DNA from 3 places in the Arthrobacter sp. MDT2-34-1 genome. Region 2 is predicted to be linked to each of the others. Evidence: predicted binding sites of a transcription regulator. Region 2 holds the regulator's gene; each other region holds the start of a gene.
What was found. The regulator HrcA, encoded in region 2, represses chaperone genes, less so after heat shock. The targets are predictions, from matches to a motif close to TTNGCACTCGNNNNNNNCGAGTGCNAA.
Positions count from the first base shown of each region.

Region 1: a site for HrcA is predicted at 3,376-3,402, ahead of groL (chaperonin GroEL). Genes of this name have one in related genera too.
Region 3: a site for HrcA is predicted at 3,482-3,508, ahead of groES (co-chaperone GroES). Genes of this name have one in related genera too.

Region 1 covers NZ_JBNHGO010000002.1:540,352-550,106, forward strand. Annotated here, with positions in the region: gene AC5RVV_RS12890 (RNase H family protein) at 1-464, opposite strand, end outside; gene AC5RVV_RS12895 (DUF4031 domain-containing protein) at 580-1,500, shown strand; gene groL (chaperonin GroEL) at 1,586-3,214, opposite strand; gene AC5RVV_RS12905 (TM2 domain-containing protein) at 3,609-4,142, shown strand; gene AC5RVV_RS12910 (cold-shock protein) at 4,239-4,445, opposite strand; gene AC5RVV_RS12915 (LytR C-terminal domain-containing protein) at 4,632-5,267, opposite strand; gene AC5RVV_RS12920 (DUF3263 domain-containing protein) at 5,328-5,636, opposite strand; gene AC5RVV_RS12925 (uracil-DNA glycosylase) at 5,800-6,555, shown strand; gene AC5RVV_RS12930 (siderophore-interacting protein) at 6,863-7,750, shown strand; gene AC5RVV_RS12935 (threonine/serine exporter family protein) at 7,879-9,507, opposite strand; gene AC5RVV_RS12940 (sialidase family protein) at 9,646-9,755, opposite strand, start outside.
Region 2 covers NZ_JBNHGO010000001.1:428,620-438,374, forward strand. Annotated here, with positions in the region: gene AC5RVV_RS02005 (PhoH family protein) at 1-732, opposite strand, end outside; gene AC5RVV_RS02010 (GerMN domain-containing protein) at 1,011-2,012, shown strand; gene AC5RVV_RS02015 (16S rRNA (uracil(1498)-N(3))-methyltransferase) at 2,036-2,863, opposite strand; gene dnaJ (molecular chaperone DnaJ) at 2,866-3,999, opposite strand; gene hrcA (heat-inducible transcriptional repressor HrcA) at 4,073-5,086, opposite strand; gene AC5RVV_RS02030 (DUF3097 family protein) at 5,233-6,075, shown strand; gene AC5RVV_RS02035 (DUF4870 domain-containing protein) at 6,185-6,607, shown strand; gene AC5RVV_RS02040 (DUF4188 domain-containing protein) at 6,664-7,149, opposite strand; gene AC5RVV_RS02045 (TetR-like C-terminal domain-containing protein) at 7,205-7,768, shown strand; gene hemW (radical SAM family heme chaperone HemW) at 7,779-9,008, opposite strand; gene lepA (translation elongation factor 4) at 9,056-9,755, opposite strand, start outside.
Region 3 covers NZ_JBNHGO010000001.1:1,233,055-1,242,809, forward strand. Annotated here, with positions in the region: gene guaB (IMP dehydrogenase) at 1-1,062, opposite strand, end outside; gene groL (chaperonin GroEL) at 1,316-2,920, opposite strand; gene groES (co-chaperone GroES) at 3,054-3,350, opposite strand; gene AC5RVV_RS05615 (siderophore ABC transporter substrate-binding protein) at 3,692-4,642, shown strand; gene AC5RVV_RS05620 (ABC transporter permease) at 4,695-5,723, shown strand; gene AC5RVV_RS05625 (iron chelate uptake ABC transporter family permease subunit) at 5,716-6,723, shown strand; gene AC5RVV_RS05630 (iron ABC transporter ATP-binding protein) at 6,720-7,478, shown strand; gene AC5RVV_RS05635 (maleylpyruvate isomerase N-terminal domain-containing protein) at 7,563-8,162, opposite strand; gene AC5RVV_RS05640 (hypothetical protein) at 8,248-8,442, opposite strand; gene AC5RVV_RS05645 (THUMP-like domain-containing protein) at 8,598-9,755, shown strand, end outside.

The DNA.
Region 1 (9,755 bases), on a different contig from region 2:
CCGGGAAAGCCCGGGCCGGCCGGTGCGCCGGTGCCGTTCTGGAAGGCCAGGGCCACCGCTCGGGCGCGTTCGTCGGCGGCTTCGTTCAGCCTGTGTCCGGCGTGGCCCTTCACCCACTCGAACTCGTAGCTGCGGCCCTTGATCGCGGCGTCGATGTCTTTGAGCAGGTCGACGTTCAGCACCGGCTTGCCGTCGGCCTTCTTCCAGCCCCGCCGCTTCCAACCCGGCATCCACTTGGTCACGCAGTTGATCACGTACTGGCTGTCACACAACACGCGCAGGTGTTCCTGCGGCAGGTGCGCAGTGGCCCGGAACAGGTCCAGCACAGCCATCAGCTCGCCCTGGTTGTTGGTGCCGTGTGGCCAGCCCCCGGCAGCCCACGCGGTGTCGTCGATGTACCAGGCCCAGCCAGCGGGTCCGGGGTTGCCGAGCGCGGAGCCATCGGCGGCAGCAGTGATAGTCATGATCTCCATCTTTTCAGATCCGGCCACCGTTCCTGTCCGTGCGCGGGGCACGTGGCCTACATTCCTGGCCCTAGGGCGGGCGCGGGGCAGACATTCTTGGCCCTAGGCTGGGCACGTGGCAATACTCATCGATCCTCCGCTCTGGCCCGCGCACGGCACCCGCTTTTCCCATCTGGTCTCCGACACGTCGCTGGCCGAGCTGCACCGCTTCGCCGCGGCAGCCGAGATCCGCGAGCGGGCCTTCGACCGGGACCACTACGATGTGCCGGCCAGCCGCTACGCCGAGCTGGTCAGGCTGGGTGCCGTCGAAGTCAGCGCCGGTGACCTGACCCGCCGGTTGCAGGCGAGCGGGTTGCGGGTACCGGCCCGTCAGCGCCCGGAGAGGCTGCGCAGGGTGCTGCTCCGCCGGTGGAACGAGCTGCTGCCCGGGCAGGAGAACCTCGGCCGCGACCTGCTGGACCGTTGGGGAGAACCGCACCGCCACTACCACGGCCCCGGCCACCTGCTGGCTGTCCTGGAGGCGCTGGAACAGCTCACTGCCCCGGCCGGGTCCGTTCCCCGGCCGCGGGCAGTATGGTTGGCGGCCTGGTTCCACGACGCCGTCTACAACGGCCGGCCCGGCGTCGACGAACAGGAATCGGCTGATCTCGCGGCTGCCTGCCTGCCGGCCGCGGGCTGCAGCGGCGAGGAGACGGCCGAAGTGGTCCGGCTGGTCCTGCTCACGGCCACCCATTCGCCCGGCCCGCAGGATCGGACCGGTGCCCTGCTGTGCGACGCCGACCTGTCCGTCCTCGGCGGAACGCCGGCGGAGTACCGCAGCTATGTCCGGGACGTCCGCAAAGACTATGCGCACGTGCCCGACGCCGACTTCGCCGCCGGGCGCACCGCCGTCGTCCGTGGTCTGTTGGCGCTGGATCCGCTCTACCGGACCCCGTCCGCCCGGGAGAAGTGGCTGGAGCGTGCCCGGCACAACCTCGCCGCCGAGCTGGAAGCCTGGCACGAGAGGCCCGACTGGCTCGCTCCGGAAAGGGGTTAAAGGCCGCGAGGCGCGGCTCCCGTGACGGGAACCGCGCCTCGCTGAACCGTGGCCTGCTGTCAAGCCGAGGTGGTGGCGGGGAAGCTTAGAAGCCGCCCATGCCGCCCATCTCGTCGCCGCCCGGCATGGCCGGAGCGGCCTTCTCCGGCTTGTCGGCGACAACGGCTTCGGTGGTCAGGAACAGGCCGGCGATGGAGGCCGCGTTCTGCAGGGCAGAGCGGGTCACCTTGACCGGATCGTTCACGCCGGCAGCCAGCAGGTCCTCGTAGACACCGGTGGCGGCGTTCAGGCCGTGGCCGTCGGCCAGGCCGCGGACCTTGTCGGCCACGACGCCCGGCTCCAAGCCGGCGTTGAGTGCGATCTGCTTCAGCGGAGCGTCGATGGCAACCTTGACGATGTTGGCGCCGGTTGCTTCGTCGCCTTCGAGGTTGAGGTTGGCGAACGCCTTGGCGCCGGCCTGGATCAGGGCCACGCCGCCACCGGCGACGATGCCTTCCTCAACGGCAGCCTTCGCGTTGCGGACAGCGTCCTCGATGCGGTGCTTGCGCTCCTTGAGCTCGACCTCGGTTGCGGCACCGGCCTTGATGACTGCAACGCCGCCGGCCAGCTTGGCCAGGCGCTCCTGCAGCTTCTCGCGGTCGTAGTCGGAATCGGAGTTCTCGATCTCGGCACGGATCTGGTTGACGCGCCCGGCGATGGCGTCGGCTTCGCCGGCACCTTCGACAATGGTGGTCTCGTCCTTGGTGACAACCACCTTGCGGGCCTGGCCCAGCAGGTCCAGGGTGGCGTTCTCCAGCTTGAGGCCGACCTCTTCGGCGATGACCTGGCCGCCGGTCAGGATGGCGATGTCGGCCAGCATGGCCTTGCGGCGGTCACCGAAGCCCGGAGCCTTGACGGCCACGGACTTGAAGGTGCCGCGCATCTTGTTCACGATCAGGGTGGCCAGGGCCTCGGCCTCGACGTCCTCGGCGATGATCAGCAGCGGCTTGCCCGACTGCATGACCTTCTCCAGGATGCCAACCAGGTCCTTCACGTTGGAGATCTTGGAGTTGACGATCAGGATGTACGGATCCTCGAGGACCGTCTCCTGGCGCTCTGCGTCGGTGACGAAGTATGCGGACAGGTAGCCCTTGTCGAAGCGCATGCCTTCGGTGAGCTCAAGCTCCAGGCCGAAGGTGTTGGACTCCTCGACCGTGACGACGCCTTCCTTGCCCACCTTGTCCAAGGCCTCGGCGATCAGCTCGCCGATCTGCGGATCTCCGGCGGAGATCGACGCGGTAGCGGCGATCTGTTCCTTGGTCTCGATTTCCTTGGCGGAAGCGATGAGCTCGGTGGTGACGGCGTCAACAGCCTTCTCGATGCCGCGCTTCAGGCTCAGCGGGTCGGCGCCGGCAGCAACGTTGCGCAGGCCTTCCTTGACCAGGGCCTGGGCCAGGACGGTGGCGGTGGTGGTGCCGTCACCGGCGACGTCGTCGGTCTTCTTGGCGACTTCCTTGACCAGCTCGGCGCCGATCTTCTCGTACGGGTCGTCCAGCTCGATCTCCTTGGCGATGGAAACACCATCGTTGGTGATCGTGGGGGCGCCCCACTTCTTTTCGAGCACGACGTTGCGGCCACGCGGGCCGAGGGTTACCTTAACGGCGTCAGCGAGGGTGTTGAGTCCGCGCTCGAGGCCGCGGCGGGCCTCTTCGTCAAATGCAATGATCTTTGCCATAGCGGCTTACGTCCCTTCTGGACAATAGACACTGGACGCAGCTTTTGACGGCTGCTGGCCACCTGCGGTGCCCGCGACGGACGGCTCACGACGACGGCGGATTCGGTACGCCGCGCCGCTCACCTCACCGAGGTGGCGGGTTTCACTCCCTACAGGCTTTCTTAGCAGTCAGCCCGCGAGAGTGCTAACTCAATAATTAGCACTCGCAGGTGTCGAGTGCAAGCTGTTGGGCCTGCCGGATGACGCGCTTCTCCGGCCGAGATCCCCCTGAGCACCCCCGGGCCAACAATCAGGGTGGACCCCCATGGAAACGACAGGCCCCTCCCGCGTAGATTGGCAGGCAAGACAGCGCACGCGAACAATCGGCCCGGCACCGGGCACAGGTCGGAGAACCATGTCTGAATCACCGGACGAGAAGAACACCAGCAACCCCACCGAGCCGCTGGCACCGGGCACCAACCCGACGAGGCCGCTCGGCGGACAGCCGCCGTACGGCGCAACGGGACAGCAATACCCGCAGCCCGGCCAGCCGGGTTACGGGGCTCCGGGGCAACAGCAGCCGGCCCCGGGCCAGCAGCCCTTCGGCCAGCAACCGTACGGCGCCCCGGGACAGCCATACGCGCAGCCCGGCCAGCCGGGCCAGCCGGGCCAGCCATACGGGCAGCAGCAGTACTACGGGGCTCCCCCGGGCTACTACTATCCGGAACAGAAGTCCCGGCTGATCGGCGGGCTGCTCGGCATCCTGCTGGGCGGCCTGGGCGTCCACCGGTTCTATCTGGGCCACGTCGCCATCGGCGTGGTGCAGATTGTCGTCACGTTCCTGACGTTTGGTTTCGGCGCCGTCTGGGGGTTCGTCGAGGGCATCATGATCCTGGTCGGGGCAGAGCCGTTCAAGCGCGACGCCCGCGGGATCCCGCTCAAGGAGTAGCCCGACCGGCGCGACGAAACCGGCGCGAGAAACCGGCGCGACGAAACCGGCGGCGGAGGCACCCCAGCCTCCGCCGCCGTCGTCGTTCTGGGTCTGCTACGGGGCGACCCGAACTTCTTCCGCCTGCGGGCCCTTCTGGCCCTGGCCGATCTGGAACTCTACGCGCTGCCCCTCATCGAGGGAACGGTAACCATCCATTTGAATAGCGGACCAGTGGACAAAAACATCGGAATTTTCTTCGTCCACGGTGATGAAGCCGTAGCCCTTTTCCGCGTTGAACCATTTGACGGTTCCCAGCGCCATAGCGTTCTCCATACTCAGTAGTTCCAGCCTGCCGTGTACGGTTCAGCGGCAGGATGGTTTCACCTTAACCGCGCAGCGGGGTGAAGTGAGCTACCGCACACCTAAATGTTATTGAGGCGTAACCGAAATTCCGCTTGGAGGCCGCCCTGCATGGGTAACGGGGCTACGGCGCGCGAGGAAAATGCCTTACTGGTAGCCGGGCCCCAGCGCGACGGTGACGTACTGCGAGACGTTGCCGTTTTCCTGCATCGCACTGATGCCCAGTAATTGTCCAAGGGCCCGCGCGTTGGCTTCCTGGCCCGGGTTGTAGAAGATCACCGAGCCGGCGAGCGGGGCACCGCCCCAGTTGTCCACGACCGCGATCGACCAGCCGTCCGCCTGCACCCGCTGCGACACGGTTCCGGCCAGCCCGGTCACGCCGGTGCCGTTGAGGATCATCACCGGGTCCTGCTTGTTGACCGCCGCGGCCTCTTCCGTGGGTTCCTCGGTCGGCTCCTCGGTGGGCTCTTCCGTTGCCTCCTCGGTCGGCTTCGCGGTGGCGGTCGCTTCCGGCTCGGCGGTTTCGGTTTCCTGCGCCGTTGGCGTGGGCGAAACGCTGGCAGCGGGGGCGGCCTGGCCGGCGGCCGTGGTCGAAGATCCTCCGCCTCCCAGCAGCGGAAGCACGAAGAACGACAGGGCGCCAACTGCCAGCGCCAGTACCGCGGCCAGGACGATCAGGCCCAGGCCGTTGGACTTCGGCGTCGCCATCCGTGCGCGGTGCACACCGTGGCGGTCTGAAGTTTCAGGGACCTGGTCGAACTCATCCCGGGGGTACTTGCTCATCGCTTTCAGTGCATCCTTGTGGTGGCGAAACGGAAACCGGCCTACCAGGCCGTCCCGGATCTAGGCGTCGGTGCCCAGCCGGCGAGCAGTGCGCGCGCGCTGGCGGGACGTACGTAGTCTACGCAATCTCTTCACCAGCATCGGATCGTGCGCCAACGCATCCTCGGTGTCGATCAACGCATTCAGGATCTGGTAGTAGTGCGTGGCGGACATGTCGAACAGTTCGCGGATGGCCTGCTCCTTGGCTCCGGCGTACTTCCACCACTGCCGCTCCAGGGCCAGCATGCGCTGGTCGCGTTCGCTCAGCGGGCTGGCGTCGTCAACCTCGGCCTCGAGTGAAAAGGCACTGGCCTCGGCCGAACCCGCCACAACACACCTGCGCTTCCTAGTACTTGCTGACAGCAATCAATACCTCCCCCATGATAAAGGCGAATCACAGGCGTGTCATTCACCGCCCCGGGCCGGTTGCGGCCCGGCGAGCGCCGCCCCACCTGATTGCCGGCCGGCGGGTGGTTTCCGCAAAGATGGAACTGTGAACTACGACGACGGTGCCCTCTTTCCGCTGCCAGCCCACCCGCCTGCCGCGGACCTTGGCGCCCCGTACCCGTTTGCCTCCCCCCGGGAGCTCTCCGCCGTGATTCATCCCGAATGGGCCGAGGTGCTCGCTCCCGCCGAACCCCTGCTCTGGGACCTGGCTTCCTACCTTGACGGCGAGCGCGCCGCCGGAAAGACCTTGCTGCCCGCGCCGGCAAACGTGTTGCGGGCATTCCAGCGGCCGCTGTCCAAGGTCAAGGTCCTGATCGTCGGCCAGGACCCCTATCCCACGCCGGGACACTCGATCGGACTGGCCTTCGCCGTCGAACGGCACGTGCGTCCGCTGCCGCGCAGCCTGGCCAACATCTACCGGGAACTGCAGATGGATCTGGGCATCCGGCCGCCCCAGCACGGAGACCTGAGCGCCTGGAGCGACCAGGGCGTGCTGATGCTCAACCGCGCGCTGACTGTGGAGGCGGGCAAGGCCGGGTCCCACCGCAACAAGGGGTGGGAGCAGGTCACCGAACTCGCGGTCCGGGCGCTGGCTCAGCGCGGCGGCCCGCTGGTGGCACTGCTCTGGGGCCGCGAAGCCCAGCAGTTGGCTCCGGTACTGGAGCAGGTGCCGCGGATCGAGACGGTGCACCCCAGCCCCCTGTCGGCCTCCCGCGGATTCTTTGGGTCGCGGCCCTTCAGCCGGGTTAACGACTTGCTGGCCGCCCAGGGCGCCGAACCGGTGCACTGGGAGCTGCGCTGAGCCGCGTCGTGCAGCCGGGCGACGTGGACGGCCGACTGGCAGACGCCGGAACGTTTTGTCCATGTTTTGCGCGCGGCTCCGGCGTCGCCGCAGGTCAAGGCCTTAACGGTTTCCAAGACATGGACAGTTTCGGCCAAACGTGGACAGCCGGGACCTTGCCCGGACCGCTGAGGCCAAGGGGTTCGCGGTGGGGGTCCGTGCGTTCCTGGGCGCGCGTGTGACCTTTAACATCCGCAAATTGGGATTACCCGACCGGTGGATTAGGTTCTCCTCAGTAGCAGTTTCCCTTCGTCAGGAGTAGTGCAGGATGCAGACACAACCGGCAGCAGCCCCGGCCCGTGCGGGACGGAGCGCTCGGCCGCCGCGGGTGCAGACGAATCTCCAGGTGACGCGCACCGAGTGGATTTCACAGCACATGGTCCGGGTCTACGCCGGCGGCGAGGCGTTCGATTCGTTCGCCGAACGGTTTGCCGCCAAGGACGCCACCGACCAGTACATCAAGATCATCTTCCTGGACCCCGCGCTCGATGTGGAACTCCCGGTCAACGTCGCGGAGCTGAAGGAAACCCTTCCGGCCGACAAGCTGCCCGTCACCCGCACCTACACCGTGCGCCGGCTGGACCGCGACACCCGCGAGGTCGTGGTCGACTTTGTGGTCCACGGCGACGAAGGCCTCGCCGGACCCTGGGCCGCGCAGACCAAGCCGGGCGACTGGATGATGTTCAACGGCCCCGGTGGCGCGTACCGGCCCGATCCCGACGCCGACTGGTACCTTTTGGCCGGCGACGACGCGGCGCTGCCGGCAGTTGCCGCCGCCATTGAGGCACTGGCTCCGGACGCGCGCGGCCATGCCTTCCTGGAAGTGGATTCCGAGGCGGACGTGCAGGAGCTGGGCGCTCCGGCCAACCTGGAAATCCACTGGCTGTTCCGGCGCGGCCAAACGCCCGGGACCGCTACCCTGCTGCGCGACGCCATAGCCGGCCTGGACTGGCCCGACGGCCGCGTGGATGCATTCGTCCACGGCGAGCGCGACGAGGTGAAGTCCCTGCGCGATGTCCTGTTCAAGGACCACGGGTTGTCCCGCGACCAGGTCTCCATCTCGGGTTACTGGGCCTACGGCCGGGCCGAAGACGCCTTCCAGGCGGAGAAGCGCACGCCGGCGGGCCAGATCTTCCCGGAGAACTACCCGGCCTGAGCCGGGATCGCCGGGGGCTTTCTGCAACGATCCACCGGCGGACGGCGCCCACCGGGCGCCCATCCCCGACGCCCACCCCGGCCCCCGGTGCAGGGCAACCCATCCCGCACCCGGTGGATCCTGCGTCCTTAGCGGCGCCGGGCCCGCCGGTTTTCGTTCGAGCCCAGCCCCTTGGTGAACGGCCGGGCCAGGTTGTCGCCGAGCACGGTACCGCCGGCGATGGCCAGGATCACCGTCAGCGCACCGAACAGCCCCAGGATGCCGTTGAACGGCGCCTCCGAGTTGACGGTCAGCTCGAAGATCGACCGGAACACGGACAGCCCGGGCAGCAGGAACAGCACGGCCGGCACCGCCACCACCAGCTGCGGCGAGCCCATCCGCAGGCCCACGATGCGCCCGAGGAACCCGATCACCACCGCCCCGACGGCGGGGCCGATCCGGTCGCCGATCCCCGCCCACACCGCGAGATCGTAGATCAACAGCCCGACCAGCCCGACGGCGGCCGTGGGCAGCAGCATGTTCAGCTTGGTCTGCTCGGTCATGCTGAGGGCAATGGTTGACACGACGAGCAGCAGCGCCCGCACCACGTAGGGGTACTGGCCTTGGCCCTCCACAAAGACTTCGGGCAGGCTGACGCCGAGCATCGAGCCGCCCACCAGCCCCACGGCGACGCCGGCGGCAATCGCAGCGAAGGTAAAGAAGGCCGAGAGATAACGCCCCGACGCGGTGACCGGGAAGCCGTTGATCGCATCCTGGGTGGCGGAGACCAGCCGACCGGTCGGCAGGAGGAACAGGATGCCGCCGGCGATCACCAGCGACGGGCTCATCGGCACGTGCAGCGTCCAGAACAGCAGCGCCATGACGGTGGCCAGGCAGGCGCCGATGCCGGTGATGAAGAAGTCCGGCATCCGCCATTTGCTCAGCTTCCGCCCGACCAAACCCATCAGCACGGTGGAGATGCCGCCCACCAGGGCCGCGAAGACGCTGCCGCCGAGGAAGGCAATGATGAAGCCGGAGAACACGCCGCCGGCCGCGATGGCCATCCACCGGGCGAAGGGCTTGGGGCGCGAGGTAATCTCCTGCAGCCGTTCCTTCGCCTCGCTGCGCCCCACCCCGCCGTTGACGATGTCGGTGACCAGTTCGTGCACCAGGGACAGGCCGGCGTAGTTGTTGGTCCAGGACCGCACCACCCGCATCACGGTAATGGGAATCGTGTCCGGTTTGGCGTAGTTGATCACCACGGACTGGTTGGTGATGTCCACGTCGATGTCGCTGAGCCCGAAGGCCGCGGTCACGGCGATGATGCTGGTTTCCACCTCCAGCGCGCCGGCCCCGTAGCGGAACATGGTTTCCGCCACGTCCAGGGCAAAGTCCAGCGTGATGCGGGCGGAGGCATCGACCCCGGCCGTCTGGATCATCGGGTTCGCGTAGGGGCTGCCGGCCAGCCTCTCGACGATGCTCATCGGCGCGGTGGGCGGCGCCTCGCCCTGCACGAGCTTGCGCAGCATCCGGCGGGCCGCCGCGTTCGAGCGCGAGGCTGCCGCGGAGGCGGGCAGCGGCGCGGTGCCGCTGGGAACGGGCTTGACCTGCTTGGCTACCGGCCGGTCCGTCGGACGCGGCACCGGAGGGTGGGTGCTCTGGGGCCCAGCGGCCGAACCGGCGCGTCCGGTGCCGGAGCCGCGGCCGGCGTCGTTGGCCGGGATGTTTTTCGGCTTGATGATCGGCAGCATTCCCGCCTGCGGAGTCATGGGTGACATGGATTCCTGGTCTGGGTCCTTGTCCTGCAATCCCTCTCCGTTCTGCGTCTCCGCCACCGCCGGGCGGCGCTCGTTGATCCCGGGTTAAATCCTTGCACACCTCGCCGGGAGGGCGCCGGGATGGTGCCGAGGCGCGCGTCACGTCTCGCGGATTTCACCGCTGACGACGTCGATGCTGAACTCCCGCGTGCGGCTCGCCACCGGGGCACCGCCGGAAGGTTCGTCCGCCGGGACCGCGGTGCAGGAGA
Region 2 (9,755 bases):
CAGGATGATGAACGCGTCGTTGAGCGTGCGCCCGCGCATGTAGGCCAGCGGCGCCACCTCAATGGTGCCCGCGGCCATCAGGCGCGGAATCGATTCCGGGTCCATCATGTCGTGCAGGGCGTCGTAGAGCGGGCGCAGGTACGGGTCGATCTTGTCGCTGAGCGTGCCGGGCAGGAAGCCCAGCCGCTCCCCCGCCTCGACCGCGGGACGGGTCAGGATGATGCGGTTGACCTCTTTGTGCTGCAGGGCCTGGACCGCCTTGGCCATCGCCAGGTAGGTCTTGCCGGTGCCCGCGGGGCCGATGCCGAACACCACGGTGTGGTTGTCGATGGCTTCGACGTAATTCTTCTGGTTCAGGGTCTTGGGCCGGATGTTGCGGCCGCGCGAGGAGAGGATGTTCAGCGTCAGGACTTCGGCCGGCCGCTGCACCGACTGTTCCCCGAGCATGCGCAGCAGCTGGGCGACCACCTGCGCGGTGATCCTCGTATCCTTCGCTGCCAGGGCGCGGATCTCTTCCACCACGTTGAGTGTGAGCTGCACCGCGTCGGCGGGGCCGGTGATGGAAAGTTCGTTGCCGCGTACATGCAGGTCCACATCGCTGAACTCCGACTCGATGACCCGCAGCACCTCGTCGTGGGCGCCGAGCGCCCTGACCATGTGTTCCGACGAATCGAAATGGACGGAACGGCTGCTTGATCCCAGCGGATCGACATCCAGGCGTGATTGGGACATAGTCCGGCCGATGTGGCCTTTCATCGCTCCTTCGGTGGGCGCTTGCTGGCGGTAACCGGAAATGGATCCGGTCCCGACGGTACAAGTCCATGCTACGGCACGAGCCGCCGCACAGTCCTCTGCGGGCCCGAAAAACGCCTTGGTATCGATCCTGCATCAATCCTGCATCAGTCCGGTTGAGCGCCGGTTAAAGCAGCCATCAGCCCCCCTCCCGTATGCCAAGCTAGTGAGGCAGGAAAGGCGGCAGCAGCCCTTTTCGGCCCACAAAAACCCGGTCATTGCCAACGTCAGAAGGGATCGAAAGCATCACCAGCAACCAGCTCCGGCAGCCTGCAGGCTCGGTCCCAACACGCCGCTTCGGTGCGTGGTTGGCCCTGGTCACTGCCTCATCGCTGGTGCTGCTCGGATGCTCGCCGCAGGCCGCCGGCGGTGGCGGCGCCGGACAGACCTCCATGCCCAATCCCACCGACCCCGCTTCGGCCAGCAGCCCCCTGGTCTCCAGCGTGCCGGTCGAGACCCTGCGCTCCTCGGAGCTCTCCCCCGTCTATTGGCTGGGCACCAACGCCGGGAACGTGTTCCTGTACCGCGAATACCGCCAGGCGGAGAACCTGGGTGATCCCATTACGACGGCGGTGGCCGCGCTGACGCGGCTGCAGCCCCTCGATCCGGACTACTTCAATCCGCTCAGCCCGGCGAGCAAGGTGGGCGCCTCCATCACCAACGGGTCGGTCATCACGCTGGACATTTCCTCGGACGCGTTCAGCCGCCGGGTGGATGCCGGCATCGCCGAACGGGCCGTGCAGCAACTGGTCTTCACGGCCACGGCTGCGGCGGCGAACGCCGGGCTGAGCACGTCGGACGATCCGCTGGAAGTGGTCATCCTGGTGGACGGGCATCACGGTTACGAAGCCTTTGGCCATGTGCCGCTGGGCCAGCCGATGGGCCGGAACAGCAGCCTAGCGGCCCCGGTATGGATCATTGATCCGGCCGACGGTGCCACCGCCGCCGGACGCGTGGAGGTGTTCGGCCGTGGCGTCGCGTACGAATCGGAACTGAGCTGGCAAATTTTCCGCCTGGCCGGCTCCGACGACACGTCCGAAGGCGACCTGGTCAAGGACGGCACGGCCCTCGTTGATGCCGACAACGGGCAGATCGGCGAGTTCCGGTTCAGCCAGAAGCTGGATCCGGGCACTTACCGGCTGTACGTGTTCCAAAAGGATCAGGACGGGCGAACCGACGAACGGCAGAATGCGGACAGCAAGGTCTTCACCATCACCTAGGCCGGTGCTGCTGACCGACGTGGTCAGCGCCAGCGGCCCAGCAACTCGCTGAGCAAGGTCAAGGCGGCGGGTCCGGCCGTGGAGGACCGCAGGACGTGCGGCCCCAGCCTCACGGCCACCGCCCCGGCGTCGAGCATCGCCTCCACTTCGGCCTGGCTCATCCCGCCTTCGGGGCCCACGATCATCAGCACGCGCCCCGCGCCGCCGGTACGGGCTCCGGGCGGGGCAGCGCCGCCGTCGTTTCCGCCGCGCTCCCCGGCGGAGGAGCCGGCACGCAACCCGGCCCCCTCCACGGCGTCGGCCACGCTGCCTGCGGCGTCCTCGTGCAGCAGCAGCGAGAGCCGGCTGTCCCGGACCAGGGCACAGAGCCCGGCCCGTTCCACCAGCGGCTCCACCTCCGGAACGCGGGCACGCCGCGACTGCTTGGCGGCCGCCCGGACCGCCAGCTGCCATTTCGCCGCGCCCTTGGCCGCCTTATCCGCCTTCCAGCGCACGATGCTGCGTTCGGCCTGCCACGGCACTACCGCATCGACGCCCAGTTCGGTGGCCGCCTCGATGGCAAGTTCGTCGCGGTTTCCCTTGGCCAGCGCCTGCACCAGCACCAACTCCGGGTCGGGCCGCGGCTCCTGCAGGATCCGGAGCGCGCGGACGGTGAGCTGGCCTGAGGCGCCGGCAACGGCCTCCCCTACTAGCCGCCGGCCCCGCCCGTCGGCCAGATCGACGGCTTCACCCGGTTCGATCCGCTTAACCGTGACGGCGTGCCGCGCCTCGTCCCCGGCCAGGGTGAAGCTGTCGCCCGGAGCGACGTCGTCGAGCTCGCCCGGAGCGGTGAAGAACAGGTGGTTGGTCACGCCTAGAGGTTACCGAGCCGGTCCCGCAGGCGGGCGAAGACGCCCGTGCCGGAGGACGCCAGCTTGCCCTCGGTGTATTCCTCGCCGCGGGCCCTGGCCAGCCGGCGCAGCAGGTCCTCCTGCTCCGCATCCAGCTTGCTCGGGGTCTCCACATGCACATGCACCTGCAGGTCGCCGCGACCGTAGCCGCGCAGGTGGGTCACGCCCAGGCCGCGCAGGGTGAGGGTCTCGCCCGCCTGCGTGCCGGGCTTGATGCTGACTTCCTGTTCGCCGTCGAAGGTGTCCAGCGTGAGGTCGGTGCCCAGCGCGGCGGCGGTCATCGGCACCGAGAGCGTGACGTGCAGGTCGTCGCCCTCGCGGATGAAATTCTTGTCCGGGTTCACGCGGATTTCCACATACAGGTCGCCCTGCGGGCCGCCGGCGGGGCCTGCTTCGCCCTGGCCGGCCAGCTGGATCCGCGTTCCGGTCCCGACGCCCGCCGGGAGCTTGATGGTTAGCGAACGCCGGCTGCGGACGCGGCCCTCACCGTTGCACTCGTTGCAGGGGTCGGGAATGACCGTGCCGAAGCCCTGGCAGCTGCCGCACGCGGCAGTGGTCATGACCTGGCCCAGGATGGACCGCACCGCACGCTGGACCTGGCCGGAACCGCCGCAAATGTCGCAGGTGCGCGGGCTGGTGCCGGGGCGGCAGCAACTGCCGTCGCAGGTGGGGCAGACGACGGCGGTGTCCACTTCGATCTTCTTGTTGACGCCGAAGACCGCGTCCTTGAGGTCGATCCGCACGTTTATCAGGGCGTCCTGGCCGCGGCGGGTCCGGGAGGCCGGACCGGCGCCGCCCGCTCCGGCCCCGCCGAAGAAGCTTTCGAAGATGTCCTGGAAGGCGAACCCGGACCCGGAGAAGCCGCCGCCGAAGCCGGTATCGTTGCCGTTCTCGTTGCCGGTGGTGTCGTAGATGCGCCGCTTCTGCGGGTCGGACAGCACCTCGTACGCGTGGCTGACCTGCTTGAACTGTTCGGCTGCCTCCGGGCCGGGGTTAACATCCGGATGCAGCTTGCGGGCCAGCTTGCGGTAGGCCTTCTTGATTTCCTCGGTGGAGGCGTCCTGGCTGACACCGAGGGCGTCGTAGTGGTTACTCACCTTGTAGTACTTCACTTCCTGGGGATCGGTTCACCGGCGCCGACGGCCGGTGCGGACACTGCGCGGCGTGTGGCTAGCCGGCGAGGATCCGTGACAAATAACGTGCGACGGCGCGCACCGCGGCCATGGTGGTGGGATAGTCCATCCGGGTGGGGCCGAGGATGCCGACCTTGGCCGTCGCGCCCGGGCCGTACCCGGTGGCCACCACGGAGGTTTCGGCCAGCGAACCGTAGGGGTTTTCGCTGCCGATGCTCACCGACATGCCACGCGCGTCCTGATGCAGTTCGGAGAGCAACTGCAGCAGCACCACCTGTTCTTCAAGAGCCTCGAGGATGGGACCGATGCTCAGCTGGAAGTCGACCGTGGAACGGGCCAGGTTGGCCGTGCCGGCCATCAGGATCCGCTCCTCGTTCGTGGCCGCGGCAAGCTGCGAAAGCTGCGACGCCAGGGCCTCGGCCGTGCCCGTCGGCCCCGCCTGCGGCGGCACCGGGGAGTTCTTCAGCAGCCCCGGCACTGCCGCCAGCGGCTTCCCGGACAGCACCGACAGGAATGCTGCGCGCAGCGTGGCCAGGGCATCCTCGGTGACGTCCGCCGGAAGCGCCGCGACATGCTGCTCCACCTTGCCGTTGTCCGCGATCAGCACGACCAGGGCCCTTTTGGGAGCCAGCAGGATGAACTCGATGTGCCGCACCTTGGCAGCACCCAGCTGGGGATACTGGATGACGGCCACCTGGTTGGTCAACTGGGACAGCAGCCGCACGGTGCGTTCCATGACATCGTCAAGGTCGTCGGCGCCTTCCAGCAGTTTCTGGATGGCGCGGCGCTCGGGGGCAGAGAGCGGCTTGACATCCGAAATCCGGTCCACGAACAGGCGGTAGCCCTTGTCCGTGGGAATCCGGCCGGCGCTGGTGTGCGGGGCGACGATCAGCCCCTCTTCCTCCAGCGCCGCCATGTCGTTGCGGATCGTGGCTGACGATACGCCCAGGCTGTGCCGGTCGACCAGTGCCTTGGAGCCCACCGGCTCACGCGAGTGCACATAGTCTTCGACAATGGCGCGGAGCACTTCCAGCCTCCGGACCTCGCTCACTGCACTCCTCCTGTCTCCAACTCGTCTGCGGACAGACCGTTAGCACTCAACACGTCCAAGTGCTAAGTCTAATACGTCGCCGCCGTTGTTAGCATTGTCGGGCGGCCGTGCCGTGAGGACGACAACCAGCAGAGGACTTAAAGTTTATGAGCAGCTACGGCTGGGGCCCCCAGGATCTCACCGCCCCCAAGGCCCGGGCACTGCGCGAAATCGGCGCCGAACCGGGACTGGTGCTCGAGGACGCACAGAGCGGGTGGGTCGGCGCCGTCGTTCGGGTGGAGAAGTCCGGCGGTGTGCATCTGGTGTCGCTGGAAGACCGCCGGGGCAAGGTCCGCTCGTTTCCGCTGGGTTTCGGCTTCCTGTTCGAGGGCGAGCCGGTGAAGGTGGTGCCGGCGGCGCCCGCGGCGAAGGCTCCCGTCCGGCAACGGACGGCCTCCGGTTCCGTCAAGGTCGAGGGACAGCGGGCCAGGGTCGCGCGGGCCAGCCGGATCTGGGTCGAAGGCAAGCATGACGCCGAACTCGTGGAGAAGGTCTGGGGAGACGACCTCCGGGTAGAGGGGATCGTGGTCGAACCCCTGCATGGCGTGGACGATTTGGCAGCGGCCGTGGCGGACTTCTCCCCCGGCCCGCAGCGCAGGCTCGGCATCCTGGTGGACCACCTGGTCCCCAACTCCAAGGAGTGGCGGATAGCCGAGGCCGCCATGGCCGTGCCCGCGGCGGCGGGCAACGTACTGATTGTGGGCCACCCCTATGTCGACGTGTGGCAGGCCATCAAACCGGCGGTCATCGGCCGGTCCGCGTGGCCGGTGGTTCCGCGCGGCACCGATTGGAAGACCGGCATCCTCGCCGGCCTCGGCTGGCCGCACCGGACCCAGATAGACATCGCCGACGGCTGGAAGAGGCTGCTGGGCAGTGTTAACACCTATGCCGACCTGGAGCCCAGTCTCTTGGGCCGGGTGGAAGAAGTCATCGATTTCCTGACGGTTTGAGCCGGTTCCGTCCGGCACCCCCGCCCGCGGAATGCACCGGGAGACGGGCTGGAACAGCTAGGCTAGGAACAGAAGTGAGCCGTCAGAAGATTTTCCGAAGGTAGGTCCAGTGTCCGAGAACTCTGCTCGTCAGCAGCAGCCGGAGCGCAAGTCCGCTCCGCGCCAGCAGTACCAGAGCGCGTCGGCGTCCGCTTTGCCCCTGACCCCTTCGGAGGACCGGCAATGGGCCACCATGGCGCACTTCGGCGGCATCCTGGGCTGCTTCCCGTCGCTGGCGATCTACCTGATCTTCAAGGACCGGGGTCCCTTTACCGCCCAGGAGTCCAAAGAGGCCCTGAACTTCACGGTTCCGCCCACGGCGGTGGCCATCATCGCGAACCTGCTGATCGTCATCCCGGCGGTCAGCGGGCTCTTTGCCGTCATCGCGGCCGCCATCTGGGTCTTCCTCACGGTCTATTCCGTCATTGCCGGCGTCAAGTGCAACCGCGGCGTTCCCTACCGGTACGCCTACAACCTGCGCCTGTTCCGGTAGCTCTGACATCCGGCCCGCACAGCCGCTCCGGTAGACCTGCCGGCCCTGCCGCCCTCCTACCCTGCCTGCCGCGAGAACCGCTGGCGGGCGGTGTTCATCCCCGCCGCGATCGGCACGTGGGCGGTCGCCGCGGCCAGGCCGAAGCGCGGCATGTCGCTGTAGACACTCTCCCGGCCCCCCGGCACCGTCTCGTACGTTTCGTGCCACACACCGACGTCCCCGCTGCCGGCCGATTCGCGCATGAACCGCCGCCAGGGTTCCAGGTGCGGTGCCGAGCGGTCGGAGGCAAACCGCTGCAGATGTTCCGGGCTCTTCCAGTAGCTGAGCATGACCGTGGTGCGCCCGAACCACTGGTGGAAGCCCAGCAGGCCGGCCTCCGGCGATGCCGCCAGGTGCGCCAGCATCGCCGGCATCGCCGACGCGGTGCGGGCCACCTTGCCGATCTTCCACCAGCGGTTGGCCCGCATCCCGATGAGGAAGACCGTAACCCGTTCGCCGCCCGGATCGGCTGTGAACCGCCCTGTGTGTACGTGTTCCGACATGAGCCGATTCCTTTCGTAACAGTGTTACAGAACAGTGTTATGCAATACTGGGCTCATGGCAAGACCCATAGTCCACGATGATTCGCTGCGGCGGACGCTGCTCGACACTGCCGCGGCCCTGATTGCCCGCGACGGCGCCCCCGGCGTGTCGCTCCGGGCGATCGCGGCGGCGGCCGGGACGTCGACGACGGCGGTGTACTCGCTCTTCGGCGGGAAGGCGGAGTTGCTCACCGCCATCCTCGACGACGGTTTCGCCTCCTTCGCGGCCTCCCAGCAGCGCGCCGCTCCCGACGGACTGGAGTCGCTGGGCAAGGCTTACCGGGCGTGGGCCCTGGAGCATCCGGTCCTGTACGGCCTCATGTTCGGCGGCTCACTGGCCAGCCAGGTGCCGTGCCAGCCGACGCCCGGCGCCGCGGAACCGGCGATCGCGCCGCTGTTTGCCGCCGTCGCCGCCGCCCTGCCCGGGGCATCGGACGACGACGTCGCGTCCATGGTGGGCGTGGTGTGGGGCCAGGTCCACGGGCTCGTCTCGCTGGAGCTGGCGGGCGCGCCGGCTGCCGGGTGGAGCTGGGACTCCGCCTACGAGGCGGCCCTGCACCGGATCGGCCGGTCGCTTTAGGCCGGCGCGGTCAGTCCTCGAGCAACCGCCGCACCACGGCGTCGGCCAGCAGCCGGCCCTTGAGGGTGAGCCGGATGGTCCCGGCGAAGGCCGCGGCGGGGTCGACCAGGGCGTCGGCGATCAGCCCGGCCACGGCCTTCCGGCCGTTGGGGCCCAGGTCCCGGGTCTGCAGCCCGTCGATGATGCGGGTCTGCAGCATCACGTGTTCCAACTGGCGGGTGCCGGTGTCCAGCGTCTCGCGGCCGGCTGCCGGAGATACCCCCGTGGCCAGCCGCTGGGCGTAGGCCGCGGGGTGCTTCACGTTCCACCACCGGACGCCGCCCACGTGCGAGTGTGCGCCCGGGCCGGCTCCCCACCAGTCGTCCCCGCGCCAGTAGGCCAGGTTGTGCCGGCAGCGGTCCTCGGGAGTGCGGGCCCAGTTGCTGACCTCGTACCAGCCGAACCCGGCCGCGCCGAGCCGCGCGTCTGCGATCTCATACTTGGCGGCGTGGTCGTCGTCGTCGATTCCGGGCACCTCGCCGCGGCGGATCTGCGCCGCGAGCTTGGTCCCGTCCTCGACGATCAGGGCATAGGCGGAGATATGGTCCGGCGCGCAGGCGATCGCGGAGTCGAGGCTGGCTTCCCAGTCCGCGATGGACTCCCCCGGCGTGCCGTAGATCAGGTCCAGGCTGACGTTCAGCCCGGCGTCGCGGGCCCACTGCACCGCCTGCGGCACCCGTTCCGGGTTATGAGTACGGTCGAGGACCTTCAGCACATGCGGCACGGCCGACTGCATGCCGAAGGACACGCGGGTGAAACCTGCGTCGGCCAGGATCTTCAGCGACTCCGGCGTGACCGAGTCCGGGTTGGCTTCCGTGGTGACCTCGGCGCCCGGCTCCAAACCCCACAGGTCCGCGGCCTGGCGAAGCATCGACGCCAGGTCAGTCGCCGGCAACAGGGTCGGTGTGCCGCCGCCAAAAAACACCGTGGCCAGCGGGCGGTCGGGCAGGCCGGAACCGCGCAGCACCCGCGCCGCCAGATCCAGCTCCGTGTTCAGGGTGCCCGAGTACTCATCCTGCGACGCGCCGGAACCCAGTTCCTTGGCGGTGTAGGTGTTGAAATCGCAGTAGCCGCAGCGCACCCGGCAGAACGGGATGTGCACGTACAGGCAGAACGCGCGGTCCTCCGCGCCTGCCGCTGCCTGAGCGGGCAGCAGGCCGTCGGCCGGCGCCGGGTCCCCCACGGGAAGGACGCTAGGCACTGAGGCGCACCTCCGCCGTCGTCGTTGTGGTCACAAGCACTGCAGAGCTACTTCTTTGCCTTGTCCTTGGAGTCATCCGATGACAGCGCGGCGATGAAGGCCTCCTGCGGGACCTCCACTCGGCCGACCATCTTCATCCGCTTCTTGCCTTCCTTCTGCTTCTCCAGCAGCTTCCGCTTACGGGAGATGTCGCCGCCGTAGCACTTGGCCAGGACGTCCTTGCGAATGGCGCGGATGTTTTCGCGCGCGATGATGCGGGAACCGATGGCGGCCTGGATGGGCACCTCGAACTGCTGGCGCGGGATGAGTTCGCGCAGCTTGGAGGTCATCATGACGCCGTAACTGTAGGCCTTCTCGCGGTGCGTGATGGCGCTGAACGCGTCGACCTGTTCGCCCTGCAGCAGGATGTCCACCTTGACCAGATCGGCCACCTGTTCGCCGTCGGCCTTCCAGTCCAGCGAGGCGTAGCCGCGGGTGCGCGACTTGAGGTTGTCGAAGAAGTCGAAGACGATTTCCGCCAGCGGCAGCCGGTAGCGCAGCTCCACGCGGTCCTCGGAGAGGTAATCCATCCCCTTCATCTCGCCGCGGCGGCCCTGGCAGAGCTCCATGATGGTGCCGACAAACTCGTTGGGCGCGAGGATGGTCGCCGAAACCATCGGCTCGCGGACCTCGGAAACCTTGCCGTCGGGATACTCGCTCGGGTTGGTGACCGTCAGGACCTTCTTGTCCTCCAGCGTGACCTCATAG
Region 3 (9,755 bases), 800 kb from region 2:
GTCGCCGGAGTGCTGCAGGCCGCCGTCGGCAATCACCGGGATGCCCGCCGGGATGGCCGCCTTGGCCGACTCATAGATCGCCGTGATCTGCGGTACGCCAACGCCTGCCACCACCCGGGTAGTGCAGATGGAGCCCGGCCCCACGCCCACCTTGATGGCGTCGGCACCGGCGTCGACCAGCGCCTGTGCGCCCTCGCGGGTGGCGGCCTGGCCGCCGATCACGTCAACGTGGGCCGCGGCCGGGTCCTTTTTCAGCCGGGCGATCATGTCCAGTACGCCCTGGCTGTGGCCGTTGGCGGTGTCCACCACGAGGACGTCCACGCCGGCCTCGATCATGGTCATCGAGCGCTCGTAGCCGTCGCCGAAGAAGCCCACAGCCGCGCCGACGCGCAGCCGGCCGTCGTCGTCCTTGGTGGCCAGCGGGTACTGCTCCGCCTTGTCGAAGTCCTTGACGGTGATCAGGCCCTGCAGCATGCCGGCGTCGTCCACCAGCGGGAGTTTCTCAATCCGGTTCTTGCCCAGCAGTTCGATGACTTCCGGGCGGCTGATGCCCACCTTGCCCGTGATCAGCGGCATGGAGGTCATCACCTCGTGCACCTTGGTGGTGGGATAGTCGGCGCGGGGCACGAAACGGGTGTCGCGGTTGGTGCAGATGCCCACCAGCTTGCCCTCGGAGTCCACCACGGGCAGTCCGGACACGCGGTAGTTGTAGCAAAGTTCGTCCAGTTCGGCCAGCGTGGCGTCCGGGGCGATGGTCACCGGGTTGGTGATCATGCCGGACTCGCTGCGCTTGACCCGGTCCACGTGCTCGGCCTGGTCCTGGATGGACAGGTTGCGGTGGATGACGCCCAGGCCGCCCTGGCGCGCCATGGCGATGGCCATCCGCGATTCCGTCACGGTATCCATGGCGGCGGAGAGGAGCGGGGTCTGGACCGTGATGCGGCGGGTCAGGCGGGAGCTGGTATCGGCCTCGGACGGAATCACATCCGTCGGGCCTGGCAGCAGGAGCACGTCGTCGTAGGTCAGACCCTCGAAAGCGAACGGATTGAATTCTTCGGACACTGCAGGGCCTTTCGAGCGATACCGGTGGCGGCCGCCGGTCACCGACAGCGGGGATCGGGTTCCGGGGTTGGTTACATCCTAAAACGATTCCGCCCTGCCCACTATTTCCCGCGGCAACCGATGTGGCGGAGCTAACGTGCGCGCCCGGCTCCGGGGCTTTCACCACCCCGGACCCCACGACGACGGAGGGGACCCTGCACGGGCAGGATCCCCTCCGGACGGGCGAAGCCCGACCAACAGCCGGCGGCGTGCGCTAGTGCTGGTGGTTGTGCCCGTCCTCTTCGGCCGGCTTCTCGACGACCAGGGTTTCGGTGGTCAGCACCAGTGCCGCGATCGAGGCCGCGTTGCGCAGGGCCGAGCGGGTCACCTTCACCGGGTCGATGATGCCCGCGGCGACGAGGTCCTCGTATTCGCCGGTAGCGGCGTTGAAGCCGTTATTGAGCTCCATGTCGCCCACCTTGGAGACGACGACCATGCCCTCGTGGCCGGCGTTTTCGGCGATCCAGCGCAGCGGCTGGGCCAGCGCGCGGCGGACCAGGCCGACGGCGGTGGCTGCGTCGCCCTCGAGCGCCAGCACGTTCGGGTCGGTGTCCAGAGCCTGGGCGGCGTGCACCAGGGCGGTGCCGCCACCGGCCACGATGCCTTCTTCCAGGGCAGCGCGGGTGGAGGACACAGCGTCCTCGATCCGGTGCTTCTTCTCCTTCATTTCGACCTCGGTGGCAGCGCCGACCTTGATCACGCCGATGCCGCCGGACAGCTTGGCCAGCCGCTCCTGGAGCTTCTCACGGTCCCAATCGGAATCGGTGCGCAGCACCTCCGCCTGCAACTGGGACACGCGGTCGGCCACGTCGGCCTCGGAGCCGGCGCCGTCAACAATGGTGGTGTTGTCCTTGGTGACGGTGATGCGGCGTGCCGTGCCCAGCACCTCGAGACCCACCTGGTCCAGCTTCAGGCCGAGGTCCGCGGACACGACCTGGGCGCCGGTGAGCACCGCGATGTCCTGCAGCATGGCCTTGCGGCGGTCGCCAAAGCCCGGCGCCTTTACGGCGGCAACGTTGAGGGTGCCGCGGATCTTGTTGACCACCAGGGTGGACAGGGCCTCGCCGTCGATGTCTTCGGCGATGATGAACAGCGGCTTGTTGGCCTGCAGCACCTTTTCCAGCAGCGGCAGGAACTCCTGCACCGTGGAGATCTTGCCCTGGGAGATCAGGATCAGCGCGTCCTCGAGGACTGCCTCCTGGCGCTCCTGGTCGGTGACGAAGTACTGCGACAGCAGGCCCTTGTCGAACTGCATGCCCTCGGTGAGCACCAGTTCGGTCTCCATGCTGGAGCCCTCTTCGATGGTGATGACGCCGTCCTTGCCCACCTTGTCGAACGCTTCGGCCAGCAGTTTGCCGACCTCCGGGCTCTGGGCGGAGATGGTGGCGACCTCGGCGACCCTGCCTTCGACCTCGCGGGCGTTCTCCAGCAGGCGGGCGGCAACGGCCTCGACCGCTACCTCGATGCCGTGCTTGAGGGCGCCGGGGGCGGCGCCGGCGGCCACGTTGCGGAGGCCTTCCTTCACCAGCGCCTGGGCCAGGACGGTAGCGGTGGTGGTGCCGTCACCGGCAACATCGTTGGTCTTGGTGGCGACTTCCTTGGCCAACTGCGCGCCGAGGTTCTCGTACGGATCGTCGAGTTCCACCTCGCGGGCGATGGTCACGCCGTCGTTGGTGATGGTGGGGGCGCCCCACTTCTTGTCCAGGACCACGTTGCGGCCACGCGGGCCGAGGGTGACCCGGACGGTATTGGCGAGCTTGTCGACGCCGGCTTCCAGCGCCTTGCGGGCGGCGTCGTTGAACTCCAACTGCTTTGCCATGAATTTGTTCCTTTCACGCAAAATGCCCCGGCTGCGCTGCTAGAGGAGGCAGCCGGGGCATTTCGGTTGTCCGTGATTCCGGCTGCGGGCGTCGACTGCGCGCGCCCGAGCCGCCGGACTCAGCTGATGGGCCTTACTTGGTGACGATGGCCAGCACGTCGCGGGCGGAGAGCACCAGGTACTCTTCCCCGCCGACCTTGACCTCGGTTCCGCCGTACTTCGAGTAGATGACGACGTCACCCTCGGCTACGTCAACGGGAACCCGGTTGCCATTGTCATCGACGCGGCCGGGGCCGATCGCGACAACTTTGCCTTCCTGCGGCTTTTCCTTGGCGGTGTCCGGAATGACCAGGCCGGAGGCCGTGGTCTGCTCTGCTTCGAGCGGCTGGACAACAATACGATCCTCAAGAGGCTTAATGGAGACCGACACTCGGCTCTCTCCTTTTCATGCGCTACGAATAGGTTGGCCAAGGAGATGTCTGCCGTCGTCGCGGTGCCGGCAGGCGGTTCCTTGTTAGCACCCACACGGGGTGAGTGCTAACTGCGACTCTATGAGAAGGATTAGCACTCGGTCAAGGCGAGTGCCAGCGGCGGGCCCTCCGGTTTCCGCGCCGCCGCCTATGTGACGAAGATCGGCGCCTCCGTCAACCGGCCAAGTTGCGTAAGGCTAACCTAACCCGGTAGCTTTCAAGCTGCGCGCAAATAGCAAACGTTTATGTTGCCTAATGCCGGTACCCGCCCGGGACGGCGTTGACGAACAATGGAGAGTCAGTGAAAAAGCCCCTGAAGTCCGGCCTGGTGGCCATGACCGCAGCCGTTTCCATGCTCGCCCTGAGCGCCTGCGGCCAGCAGACCGACGCCGCGGCAGGCACCGGTGCCGAGACGATCAGCGTTGAGCACGCCTCCGGCACCACCGACGTGCCGGTGAACCCGGAGACGGTCTACACCTTCGATCTCGGGGTGCTGGACAGCCTCACCGCCCTCGGCGTCGAGGTCGACGGCGTCCCGGAGGCGGCCGTGTTCCCCGAATCGCTGGCGCAGTACGCCGGCGACGAATACACCAAGATCGGCTCCATGAAGGAACCCGACTTCGAGGCCATCAGCGAAGGCGCACCCGACCTGATCATCATCTCGGGCCGCACCGCCGAGGCCTACGGGGAGCTGAGCAAAATCGCCCCGACCATCGACCTGAGCGTGGACACCGCCGCTCCGATCGAGAGCTTCAAGGAAGTCTCCGCGACCCTCGGCGAGATCTTCGGCAAGGAAGCCGAAGTCGAAGAAAAGCTGGCGGCCATCGACACCCGGATCGAGGACACCAAGGCCGCAGCTGCCGACGCCGGCACCGGTTTGGTGCTGATGACGAGCGGCGGCGAGATGACGGCCTACGGCTCAGGGTCCCGCTTCGGCATCGTGCACGATGTCCTGGGCGTGCAGACCGCCGCCGATGTGAAGTCCGAGGGCCCGCACGGCGAGGCCATTTCGCACGAATTCGTCGCCGAGGCCAACCCGGACCACCTGTTCGTGATCGACCGCGACTCCGCCGTCGGCGAATCCGGGGAAGCCGCTGCGGCCGTCCTGGACAACGACCTGGTCAACGGCACCAGCGCCGCCAAGAACGACAGCATCACCTATCTGGACTCGGCCTCCTGGTACCTAGTGGGCTACGGCCTGAATAATACGGACGCCATGATCAGCGCCGTCCAGGCAGCCGTCACGAAGTAGCACCCGTACGGCCGCCGGTGTTCCGCCGGCGGCCTGCGCGGTGGCCCGACCCATGGCTTCCTCCACGATTTCCAGTCCGGCCCCGGCGGCAGCAGCCGCGGCGGGACGCTCCCGCGCCCGCGGATCCGGGTCCCAGCTCGCCTGGGCGGCCACCGCCGTCGTCGTCCTGGCCATTGCCAGCATGTTTGTGGGCGTCAGCGACGTGTCGCTGCCTGCCCTGCTGGCCGGCGACCAGAAGGCCTGGGACATTTTCTGGATCAGCCGGCTGCCGCGCACCCTGTCGGTCATCCTGGCCGGCGCGGCGCTGGGGATTGCCGGGCTGATCATGCAGCTGATGGCGCGGAACAAATTCGTGGAGCCGTCCACCGTGGGCACCGTGGAGTCTGCCTCGCTGGGCATCCTGGTGGTCACGGTGGCGATCCCCGGTGCCACCCTGTTGGCCAAGATGTCCGTGGCGACCGTGTTCGCGGCCGCCGGGACCGGCCTGTTCCTGCTGGTGCTGCGCCGGATCCCGCTGCGCAACACGCTCATCGTGCCGCTGGTGGGCATCATGCTGGGCGGCGTCATCGCCGCGGTGACCACGTTCTTTGCCTACCGCTTTGACCTGCTGCAGACGCTGAACAGCTGGATGATCGGCGACTTCTCCGGTGTGCTCCGCGGCCGCTACGAGCTCCTCTGGATTGTCGCGCTGCTCGCGGTGATCGGCTACCTGTGCGCGGACCGCTTCACGATGGCCGGCATGGGGCAGGAATTTTCCACCAATCTGGGCCTGCACTACGGCCGGATCCTGACGCTCGGGCTGGTCATCGTCTCGCTGATCAGCGCCGTGGTGGTGGTCAACATCGGCGCCATTCCGTTCCTGGGGCTGGTGGTGCCCAACCTGGTGTCGCTGGCGTTCGGCGACAGCGCCCGCCGCGCGGTTCCCTGGGTTGCGGTCTTCGGTGCGGGCTTTGTGCTGCTGTGCGACATCATCGGCCGCACCATCCGCTACCCCTACGAAATCCCGGTGGGCGTGATCGTCTCCGCCGTCGGCAGCGCCGTCTTCCTCTACCTGCTGCTGAGGACCCGCAAGAATGGCTGATTCGGTACTTCCCGCCGCCCTGACGCAGCGCAAGCGCCGCACCCTCACCACGGTCCGGCCGCGGACCTGGATCATCCTGCTGGGCCTGCTGACGGCCGCCCTCGTGGCGGTGTTCATGACCATCGACCTGCGCGGCAACCTCGGCTACATCCTGCCCCGGCGTGCCATCAAAGTCGGTTCGATGCTGCTGGTGGCGTACGCCGTGGGCGTGTCCACGGTGTTGTTCCAGACGGTGACCGCCAACCGGATTTTGACTCCGTCGATCATGGGCTTCGATGCCCTCTACATGCTGATCCAGACCGGGCTGACCTTCGCGATCGGCGGGCAGGCGCTGCTGAGCCTGGGCGCGCCGGTGCGCTTCGTGATCGAAGTGATGCTGATGGTGGGCTTCTCCTTCCTGATCTACCGCTGGCTGTTCACCGGCGGCGGCAAGAGCCTGCACCTGATGCTGCTGGTGGGCATCGTGTTCGGGACCATGTTCCGCGGCATCTCCTCGCTGCTGCAGCGGCTGATCGACCCGAGCGAATTCATCATCCTGCAGGACCTTTTCTTCGCCAGCTTCAACAACGTGGACGGCGTGCTGCTGGCCGTGTCCGCGCTGGCCGTGGCCGCGGCCACCGTCCCGGTCTGGCGGATGCGCCGGCAGTTGGACGTGCTGGCGCTGGGCCGGGACACGGCGCTGAACCTGGGCGTTGACCACCGGCGGGCCGTCACCACCGTCCTGATGCTCTGCGCCATCCTGGTGGCCGTATCCACCGCACTGGTGGGACCGATCACGTTCTTTGGCCTGCTGGTGGCCAGCCTGGCCTACCTGCTGTGCTCGCACTTCCGGCACGTGTACGTGCTGCCCATCGCCGTGCTGCTGGGCGCCATCGCCCTGGTCGGCGGCCAGCTGGTCCTCGAGCAGGTGTTCAGTTTCGATACCGCGCTGAGCATCGTCATTGAATTCGCCGGCGGCATCCTGTTCATCGCCCTGCTGCTGAAAGGCTCCATCAAATGATCCACGTCTCCGGAGTCTCCAAGACCTACGGCACGCAGACCGTGGTGGACGACGTCAGCTGCTACATCAAGGACGGCGGCATCACCTCGATCATCGGGCCGAACGGCGCCGGCAAGTCCACGCTGCTGTCCATGGTCTCCCGGCTGCTGCCCATGGACGCCGGGGCGGTGACCATCGACGGGCTCGACGTCGGCAAGACCGCGGGCAAGGAACTGGCCCGCAAGATGGCCATCCTGCGCCAGGACAACCAGCTGACCGTCCGCCTGACCGTACGGGATCTGGTGGGCTTCGGCCGTTTCCCGCACAACAACGGCCGGCCGGGGCCGGCCGACCTCGTCCAGATCGAGCAGGCGCTGGCGTACCTGGACCTGACGTCGATGGCGGACAAGTTCGTGGACGAACTCTCCGGCGGCCAGCGGCAGCGGGCGTTCATCGCCATGGTGCTGGCCCAGGACACCGATTACCTGCTGCTGGACGAACCGCTGAACAACCTGGACATGAAGCACTCGGTGGAGATGATGCGGCTGCTGCGCCGGCTGACCGATGAGCTGGGCAAGACCGTGGTGCTGGTCATCCACGACATCAACTTCGCGTCCTGCTACTCGGACTCGATCATCGCCATGCGCTCCGGCCGCCTGGTGCACCAGGGCCCGCCGGCGCAGATCATGCAGCCGGACGTGCTGCGCGACGTGTACGACATCGACATCCGCATCGAGGAGATCGAGGGCAACAGGATCGGCGTCTACTTCGCCTGAGGCCGGACGGCGGAGTTGTTGCCGCCACGGGGCCCCGGAGGGCCCGGCCGGCGAGGCCGGCAGGGTCGGCAGGGCGACACGGCGTCAGACCACGGAAAAATCGCCGGGCAGCATGGTTCGCCCGGTCAGGGCCAGCAGCACCTGCGCCCCGTCGCCGCGTTCGGCGGCAATCTCCATGGCCAGCCGCCCGGCTTCCAGCTCCACGCCGCGCGGCAGCTCCGCCACCAGGCCGCAGGCCCGGGACAGGTCGAGCGTGTGCACCGCAAGTTCGAAGATCCGGGTGGGCAGGTAGTCGCTGAAGCGCATCCCGCCGGCGGCCGTCTCGATGACCCGGTCCTCGGTCAGCGGCAGCGTGTTTTCCAGCTGGGCCAGCAGCCGGTCCACCATGTCCACCGGGTGCGGGCCCAACTCCTTGCCGGCTGCCACGGCCCGTTCGGTGACGCCGGGATCATTGGCCAGTCCGGTGGCCAGGTAATAGTCCGCGGCCGATTCCACCTGGACAGTCTTGGCGGGGCGCCCCAGGTAGGTCAGCACCGTGGACAGCGCCCGGCTGGTATGTCCGGCGAGCGTCCGGACGCTCCAATCGTCCAGCCCGGGTGCGTTCCATGCGGTCGGCGGCACGTTTGCCAGCACCTCGCGGAAGTACCGGCCCGCGGACAGGAACGTTGCCGCCGATTCGATCATGCGCCCATGCTACGGCCGGCAGGCGGCCGCGACCAGCGTCCCCTTCGTCCTAACCGGTCCGGCCGGGAATGATTGCAGGAGTCGTTCAGGCGAGGCGCCGCAGCTCCGGCTTCCAGCCCGGGGCAGGTGCAGCGACGCCTGCGGCGACGTCATCCCAGAGGGCCTGCCAGCCCCGGTGTGCCCTGTTGCCGGCTTCGATCAGCTCGCCAAGTTCCGCTTCAATCTCGGCTTGGCAAGCGTCTGTATCAATGTCGTACCCGTCGATGGATGTGGACATCATGCACGCCTCCTCACAGTAAGCTTCCTTACCGACCCTACGGAGTCCCAGCATATCCCGCCATGGGGAGAACTACCCATCGCCGCTTTTAAGGCACGAATCGGCCGGTCCGCCTGCCTGCGTCGGCCGCCTGAATCCGCTGCACTAGGCTTGAAACCATGGCACCCGAGACCCACGCCGAGAGCATTGCACCGATTCTCACTCCGGAAGGCTGGGAGCTGCTGAATTCGCTCGGCCCCTATTCCGAAGCGGAGAGCCTGCACACCGGCACCGAACTGCGCAAGGCCGGCCACTCCCCCGAACTGGTCTCAGCCGCCATGACACAGTCCCGCCTGCGTGCGAAGGCCAAGGCGAAGTTCGGTCCGTTCGCGGAGAAAATGCTGTTCACCACGGCGGGGCTGGAACAGGCCACGCGGCTGAACATCGCGGCCCTGCACGCGCGGCGGTTCCAAGCCGCCGGGGTGGAGCACGTCGCGGACCTGGGCTGTGGAATCGGCGCGGACGCCATGGCGCTGGCCAGCCTGGACCGCAGAGTCACCGCCGTGGAACGGGACGAGACCACCGCCGCGGTGGCCACCATCAACCTGATGCCGTGGCCGACCGCGACCGTGGTCAATGCCGATGCGGAGGGACTGGACCTCACCGGGATCGACGGCGTGTGGCTGGACCCGGCGCGGCGGACGACGACGGCCTCGGGCACCACCCGGATCTTCGACCCGGAGGCGTTTTCTCCGCCGCTGTCCTTCGTGGAGAGGCTGGCTGACCGGGGAATGCCGGTCGGGGTCAAGCTCGGCCCGGGGATTCCCCATGAGGCGCTGCCCGACAACTGCGAGGCCCAATGGGTATCCGTCGACGGCGACGTGGTCGAGGCGGCGCTGTGGTTCAACCGGCTGGCGCGGCCGGGCATCCGGCGGGCGGCATTAGTCACCGGAGCCGGCGGCACCGCCGAGCTGACCAGCGCCGTCGGCTACGACCCGGCCAACCAGGACGTGGCGATCGGACCGGCGGCGGGGTACCTGTACGAGCCCGACGGCGCCGTGATCCGCGCCGGGCTGGTGGCCGACCTGGCCCGCGGGCTGGGCGGGCACCTGCTGGATGAGCACATCGCCTACATCTGCGCCCCGCAGCTGCAGCCATCGCCGTTCGCCCGGGCGTACCGGGTGCTGGAGGTCAAGCCGTACAACGTCAAGAAGCTCAAGGCCTGGGTGAAGGCGAGCCGGATCGGCACGCTGGAGATCAAGAAGCGCGGCACGTCGGTTGCACCGGACGAGCTGCGCAAGACCCTGTTGACCGGTTCCGGCAAGGGGCCGAACAAG